One region of the Sphingobium sp. EP60837 genome, then DNA from elsewhere that is predicted to be linked to it. Evidence: riboswitches for the same ligand, from Rfam matches in the RefSeq annotation. Region 1 holds a riboswitch; the other holds the start of a gene.
The links. Region 1 has a riboswitch for cobalamin ahead of EP837_RS04855 (TonB-dependent receptor plug domain-containing protein). Riboswitches for the same ligand answer to the same signal wherever they lie in the genome.
Positions count from the first base shown of each region.

Region 1 (3,785 bases):
GGCGCATGGATCGCGATCTTGCCCCGCTGCCTCAGGCTGGACGCGGCGGGGTCGCAGCCTATTATCAGCGGCGCGGCTATATGACCGGGACGGGTACGCTGGTCGATGAACTGATCCGGCGCGCGGGGCTCGTCAATCTGGCGGGGAAGCTGGGCAAAGCCTCGCTTGCCCAGGTACCGCTGGAGGAGATGATCGCGGCAAGGCCCGATTGGCTGATCGTCGAGAGCGGCAGCGAGAATGTCGTCGATCAGGGAACGGAGATGCTGCACCATCCGGCGCTGCGTTCCATCCCCCGCATCCGCGTTCCGCAGGCGTGGACGGTGTGCGGCGGCCCCGCCTATGTGGAGGCCGCGCGCAGTATCGTGGCGCAGGTCACCGTTGCGCAGAATTGAGGGGCTGAGGCTCACGCCAGCCCCTCTCGCCAGGCTTTAGAAGCGGACACGCACGCCGCCAAAGGCCGAGCGGCCATAGGTGTTGTAACCATAGACCGTCGAGTATTCTTCATCGGCGAGATTGTCGATGCGGCCGTAAATCTCGAGATGTTCGTTGATCGGGAAGGATGTACGGACGCCCAGCAGAGCATAGCCGTCAAGTCGCTGCGTATTGGCAGCGTCGTTGAAGCTGTCGCCCACCATGGTCAGCGTAGCGCCCATCGACAGGCCGAAGGACCAGACATAGTCGGCCGAGACGCTCACCGCATTCTTGGCACGGCGGGGCAACAGCTTGCCTTCGTTGATGCCGCCTTCCGACCGGTCGATCGCGTCGATATAGCTGTAGGCAGCCGTGACGGTGAGCGCATCGACGGGCTTCAGCGTGACGGCGGCCTCAACACCCTTGGCCCGGGTCCGGGTCAGGTTGATATATTGACCGAAGGGCAGGATGAAGCCGTCGAAATAGAGCTGGTCGCGTGTGTCGCGGCGGAAGGCGGTGACGGAGATCATCGCGCGGCCGCCCACGACGCTATGATCGAAACCGATGTCGTAGCTCTTCGACTTTTCGGGCCGAAGGGCGGGATTGCCGTTGAAGCCATCATAAAGTTGATAGAGCGATGGCGCCTTGAAGCCTTCGCCATAGCTGGCGCGGATGTTGGTGCGGCCAGCATTGGGCGTGTAATTGGCGTTGGCGCCGAGCGTGGTCGCACCGCCGAACTGGCTGTGATCGTCGTGGCGCACGCCGCCGGTGAGCGAGAGGCCGGTGAAGGGCTTCACGACGGCGAGGGCATAGACGCTGTCGATATTCGCCTTGGCGCCGCCGCTGCCGAAGCCGTAGAAATCATAATCCGGCCGCTCATGCTCATAGCCGAAGACCAGCTTGGCCTGATCAATGGGCTGATAGACGCCCTCATATTCGAAGCGAAGGTTGGTGCCCGAATAGCCATAATCCCCGAAGGGCGAGAAATAGTCGCGATCGTTACGAAGCCAGGTGACGGCGCCCCGCTGGGTCAGCTTGCCGTCGAACAGGGCGAGGTTGATGCCCGCATAGCCGACATATTGGTTCAGCTTGCTGCTGTCCGTCGACTCCATCGGCGCGCCGAAGAAGATGTCGGTGTCGAGATCGGCGTGGATATAATAGCCGCGCAAATCGAGGCTGAGATTGTTGGTGAAGGCGAGCTTCAGCTTGGCGTGGGTGGCGATATTCTCATAGCCGTCCTTTTCCGTGCCGCCCTGGGCGGCGGAAATGCCGTCAGTGCGAAAATAAGCGACGCCCACGCCGCCCGACGCGATGCCGCTGCTGCCGGACACATCGGCTTTGGCGTTCAGCGTGTCGGCATAGCCATAGTCGATCGAGGCGCTGCCGCCGAAGCCTTCGGCAGGCTCGCCGGTCATGATGTTGACGACACCGCCAATCGCCTGGCTGCCATAGACGACCGAGTTGGAGCCGCGCAGTATCTCGACTCGGCGGATGTTGCCGGTCAGGAGATTGCCGAAGTCATAGAGATCGCCGATGCCGCTGGGGTCGTTGACCTTGACGCCGTCGAGCAGCACCAGCGTTTGCGTCGTTTCCGCGCCGCGGATCGAGATACCCGTAACCCCGCCCACCACATCAGCACGGTTGAACCGTACGCCCGGCGTCGTGATCAGCAGGTCGGCGATGCTGACCGACTGGCGCGTTTCGATGGTCTGTGCGTCGATTACGGTGACGGCCTGGCCGACTTCATCGCGAGGCTGCTCGATGCCGAGCGCGGTGACGATGATCTCGTCATTATCCCCTGCGAGCGCGGGGGTGGCGGCGAGAAGCGCCAGCAGTGAAATTCCGGTCTTGAACATGTTCGTCTTCCCTGAGCGTCAGGCGACTCTTGGGCGAGGGTCTCCGCGCAAACGGCCGGACACGCGGTAAGGACAGACGCCAGCGCCCCGCCCCGCGCACCGATGCGGCCCCCGCCGCTTCGCGTCGCTCAGACGGAAAACACCGTGCCCGGACCTATCCCTGGATCCTGGACAAGAGCGACCATGCGCTGGCAGGTCTCCTGGCTCGCGGGTCAAGGCAGCGATGCACGGCCTTCCCGGGCCGTCTGGCCCAGTGGCTGGCCCCCATCGCCTCCCCTTTGAAGACGGCGGGTTCCACAGTGCATCGCGCTCGCCGCTTACAGTTGCAGGGACAGCCGCGGAATTGGATAGCCACGCTATCCGCACCGCATTCCCTTTCAAGCCCAATGGGCACCGGCGCGATCTTCTTATGTCAGCGGTTGCCCGCTCACGCGCCGCGCCATAGGGGAAAGCAGAGGTTCTGCCAAGGAGTGGATCGATGCGATTGCTGGGCGCGGTGCTAGCCGGTGGGCGATCCAGCCGGTTCGGGAGCGACAAGGCGCTGGCCGTGATGCCGGACGGGCGCATCCTGCTGGAGCATGCGATGGCGGCGATTGCGCCGCATGTGGAGGCGGTGGTGGTTTGCGGCCGGGCGATGGAGGGGGTGACGGGCCTACCCGATCGGCCTGCCCCAGACATGGGGCCGCTGGGCGGGCTGAACGCGGCGCTGCATCATGCGGCAGGCCAGGGCTTTGACGGGGTGCTAACGATCGGGTGCGACATGCCGGTCTATCCGGCCGCGCTGGCGGAGGCGCTGACCGCAGATGGCGCGGCGGTGCTGAAGGGGCAGCAACTTGCCGGGTTCTGGCCCGCTTCGCTGGCGGGAGAGCTGGACGCGCACCTGGCCGAAGAGAATAACCGCTCCATCTATGGGTGGCTGGAGCGGATCGGCGCGCAGATCGTGGACCGGGCGGATATCGTGCTGCCCAATATCAACCGGCCGGAAGATCTTGATGGTTTGCGCTATCAGGACTGAGCCTGTCGATGCCCCTTACCTTCCTTCCAACTAAGGCAGGGGCATCGACAAGCTCAAGGCGAAGGTGCGGAGGGCTGAGCCTTCAAGCCTGAAGAGCGACGCTTGCGGCGACCTCACCAGGCATGGCCGTGCCCGCCACCGCTTCGCCAATCAGAAGCAGGGTCGGATCTTCATCGCTGATCGTGGCGACCAGGAAGGCAAGCGCGGACAGCTTGCCGCGGATCAGCCGTTCGCTGGGGAGCGAGACATTGACCGCCACCATCACGGGCGTTTCCGGATCACGCCCAGCGGCGATCAGCTGGCGGCTGATCTCTCCGGCAGCGGCGCGACCCATATAGATGCCGAGCGTGCCGCCGGGTCGGGCCAGCGTTTCCCAGTCGAGCTTGAGCGGTTCGCCGGCCTTCAGATGCGCCGTCACCAGGGTCAGGCCCCGCGCCACGCCGCGTAGGGTGAGCGAGGCATGGCCACTCGCCGCCGCCGCGCTGGCCGTGGTGATGCCGGGG
Region 1 covers NZ_CP015986.1:990,076-993,860, forward strand. Annotated here, with positions in the region: gene EP837_RS04850 (ABC transporter substrate-binding protein) at 1-392, shown strand, start outside; gene EP837_RS04855 (TonB-dependent receptor plug domain-containing protein) at 429-2,267, opposite strand; cobalamin riboswitch at 2,441-2,680, opposite strand; gene mobA (molybdenum cofactor guanylyltransferase) at 2,746-3,282, shown strand; gene cobA (uroporphyrinogen-III C-methyltransferase) at 3,365-3,785, opposite strand, start outside.

Region 2 (3,785 bases), on a different replicon from region 1:
AGGTGATCAGGGTCGGCGCCTGGATCTTGCCGAGATAGTCGATCCGCTGCGACACGCCCGGCCCGCTCATGGACTGTGCGATGAAGCCGAGCGCGGAGCGCGTGTACATCTTACGGCTGCTCTCCATCGTCACCGGTTCGAGCGCGGCCTTGTAGCGCATGTCGATAAGCTCGTCGGTGATGATGGACTTGTCGTACACCATCGACTCCAGCCAGGCGATGATGTTCTCGCGCGTTGGATCCTCGATGAAATCGACGAGCCGGGTCAGACCTTCATTGGGGAAGGTGGAGGTGATGTTGAACCCGATCCCGCCGATCGTAATGTAGCGCAGCACCCTTTGCGGATGCGACGCGGCGAGATGGCCGCCGACGATGCCGCCATAGCTGTTGCCGAGGATATGGGCGCGATCGATACCGAGGCCGTCCATCAGCGCAACCACCGCATCGCGCGCCACCGCAACCGGATCGCCATCTACGGGATCGCTTTTGCCGTAGCCCGGTGCATCGAGAATGATCGTACGGAAATGCTGCGAGAAGAGCGGCAGATTGCCCTGGAAATTCGCCCAGCCCGTGACGCCCGGACCTGAGCCATGAAGCAATAGCAGTGCCGGCCCCGATCCAGCCTCATGATAATGCAACCGTCCATTGGCGGTTTCCAGGAAACGGCTGGTCGCTTCGAAGCTGAGATCGCTCATCAATTCTCTCTCCATATCGTTATGGGCCAAGGGAGTAGCGTCAGGCCATGACAGGCGCAAGCAAGCCGCCGCTGCCCACTTTCCTTTCGCGCGCATCCCCTTTATGAAGCGCAGCGGACCGGGCCTTGCCCGGTTCATCGATCGCGCCGGTGTCCCGCAAGGGACTTAAATGGGAACGCGGTGCGGGAGGGTTGCCTCCCTAATCCGCGGCTGTCCCTGCAACTGTGAGCGGCGAGCAAGGCATGGATCGGCCGGACCCTGAAGATGGGACGGTCAGCCACTGGAGCGATCCGGGAAGGCCCCATGCCGACGCTATGACCCGCAAGCCAGGAGACCTGCCGGAGCAAAGGTCGCTCTTGCCATGACCCAGGGGATGGTCACGGCTCGGTTCTCCGTTTGAGCGACGAATAGGGTGCGGCTGCGGCCGTGCGGCGTGCGGCTTTCCCCGTGCGCCTGCGCGTGCCGTCCGCTGGTCGTGGCGCGAGCGTGGAAGGATGGGAGCAATGCAGAAGCAGGCGCAGCACGTCGCCGCCGTGCGCGGCTGGTGCCCGACCGCATGGCAGCCGATGATGGCGGGCGACGGGCTGCTGGTGCGCGTTCGCCCGGCGCTTGGTCGGATGAGCCGAGCGCAGGCCGAAGGTCTGTATGAAGCAGCTTTGCGTCATGGCAATGGCCATATCGACCTCACCAATCGGGCCGCGCTTCAGGTTCGGGGCGTGCGCGAGGTGGTGCATCGCGCGTTGATAGAAAGGCTTGTCGCCTTGGACTTGGCGCAGGCTGATCCAGCGCGGGAAATGCGCGCGCCGCTGATCCTCAATCCGGATTGGGCAGAGGGCGACATCAGCGCATCGATCGCCAATGAATTGATCGCGCGCATGGATGAACTGCCCGAGCTGCCCGCCAAGATCGGCTTTGCGATCGACGCGGGGCCTGCGCCTGTGCTGACCGATGCCCCGGCGGATTTCCGGATCGAGCGGGGAACGAGCGGCGGGCTGATCCTGCGCGCCGATGGACGGGAAAGAGGCGCGTCCGTCACTGCGGAAGATGCGGTGGACGCGCTGATCAGCCTTGCTCACTGGTTTGTTGCCAGCGGCGGCGTGCAGGCCGGGCGCATGGCGCGGCATTTGGCGCCGCTTCCCGCGGGTGAGGCGCCCGCGTCGCCTCGTTCGCGCGCCTCTGCGCTTGCTCAAGCGCCGGGGCCTTTTTACGCCGCGCCCTTTGGACGGGTCGAGGCAACCGCACTACTCTCGATCATGGAGGACGGCGTACAGGCCGTGCGCCTGACGCCCTGGCGCGGCTTGCTGCTGGAGGGCGGCAATGCTGCGCCGGACGACCCTGACGACCCACGCCTTTCTGCCGATGCCTGTCCCGGTGCGCCCGCCTGCCCCCAGGCGAGTGTCGCCACGCGCGACCTTGCGATTCGGCTCGCCCCGCATGTTCCAGGGCTCCATGTCTCCGGATGCGCCAAGGGATGCGCGCGTCCGTCGCGGGCGGCGGTCATGCTGACCGGCCGCTCGGGACGCTTCGACCTTGCCCATAACGCCCGTGCGGGCGCGCCGCCGCTTCGCGCGGGCCTCTCGCCTGACCAGATCCTTACCCTCTTCGGAGTCCAATGATGCCGCATGTCTATGAAAGGGATGGGGCGGAAATTTATCGCCAGTCCTTCCGCACCATCCGCGCGGAGGCGGAGCTTGGCCGCTTCTCGCCCGAAGAAGAGCGGGTCGCCGTGCGCATGATACATGCCGCCGGGATGGTGGACCTCGTCCGCCATATCCGCTTCTCCCCAAGCTTCGCGGTCACAGCCTTCGCGGCGTTGGAAGCAGGCGCGCCGATCCTGTGCGACGCACGCATGGTATCGGAGGGGATCACGCGCGCCCGCCTGCCCGTTGATAATCCGATCCTCTGCACCCTGGGCGATCCGCAAGTGCCCGATCTCGCCCGCGCCATGAACAATACGCGCTCTGCAGCGGCGCTAGAGCTGTGGCGGCCGCATATGGAGGGCGCGATCGTCGCGATCGGGAATGCGCCGACTGCTCTCTTCCACTTGCTGAACATGCTGGAGGACCCCGCCTGCCCTCGCCCCGCCGCAATCATCGGTTGCCCGGTCGGCTTCGTCGGAGCAGCGGAATCCAAGGAGGCGCTGTGGGAGGCGCAGCCCGTCCCCTGCTGCATCGTTGAGGGGCGGCTGGGCGGCAGCGCCATGACCGTGGCCGCCATCAACGCGCTGGCGAGTGCGGCCGAATGAGCGGGGTCATTCATGGCGTCGGCCTTGGCCCCGGCGCGCAGGACCTGATGAGCGTGCGCGCCGACCGGCTGATCCGCAACGCCCGCCACATCGCCTATTTCCGCAAGCCGGGACGCCACGGCCATGCCCGGCGCATCGTCGAGGGGCTGCTAAGGCCCGATGCCATCGAATATGCGATGGAATATCCAGTGACGACCGAAATACCGGTCAGCGACCCGCGCTATAATCAGGCGTTGTCCGCCTTTTATGCCGACTGCACCGCGCATCTCCACAGGCTGGCAGCGGATGGCGAGGATGTGGTGGTGCTGTGCGAGGGCGACCCCTTTTTCTACGGCAGCTTCATGCATCTGCACAGCCGCCTGTCGCCGCTTGCGCCGGTGCGGATCGTGCCAGGCATCACCGGCATGTCGGGGGCCTGGACCGCCAGCGGCACACCGATCAGCTGGGGGGATGATGTGCTGACGGTCCTCATGGCGACGCTGCCTGAAGAGGAACTCGCCCGGCGCATCCACGACACCAATGCGCTGGTGGTCATGAAGATCGGCCGCAACTTGGCCAAGCTGCGCCGCGCGGTCGAGGCGGCGGGGAAGCAGGACTGCGCCTGGCTAGTCGAATATGCGACCATGGCCGACCAGAAGATCACGCCGCTTCCCGAAGCACAGGCGGTGACCGGCTATTTCTCCATCCTGCTGGTTCACGGCCAGGGACGGCGGCCATGAGCGGATGGGTGGCGGTGGCGGGGCTCGGACCCGGCGCGGACGAACTTGTCACGCCCGAAGTGATGCAAGCTTTGGCCGAAGCGACGGATCTTATCGGCTATTTCCCCTATGTCGCGCGAGTCGCCGA
Region 2 covers NZ_CP015987.1:853,011-856,795, reverse strand. Annotated here, with positions in the region: gene EP837_RS16885 (alpha/beta fold hydrolase) at 1-694, opposite strand, end outside; cobalamin riboswitch at 825-1,051, shown strand; gene EP837_RS16880 (cobalamin biosynthesis protein CobG) at 1,261-2,310, shown strand; gene EP837_RS16875 (precorrin-8X methylmutase) at 2,310-2,939, shown strand; gene cobI (precorrin-2 C(20)-methyltransferase) at 2,936-3,658, shown strand; gene cobJ (precorrin-3B C(17)-methyltransferase) at 3,655-3,785, shown strand, end outside.
Region 2: linked by a shared signal. The riboswitch ahead of EP837_RS16880 (cobalamin biosynthesis protein CobG) and the one ahead of EP837_RS04855 (TonB-dependent receptor plug domain-containing protein) in region 1 are both predicted to bind cobalamin.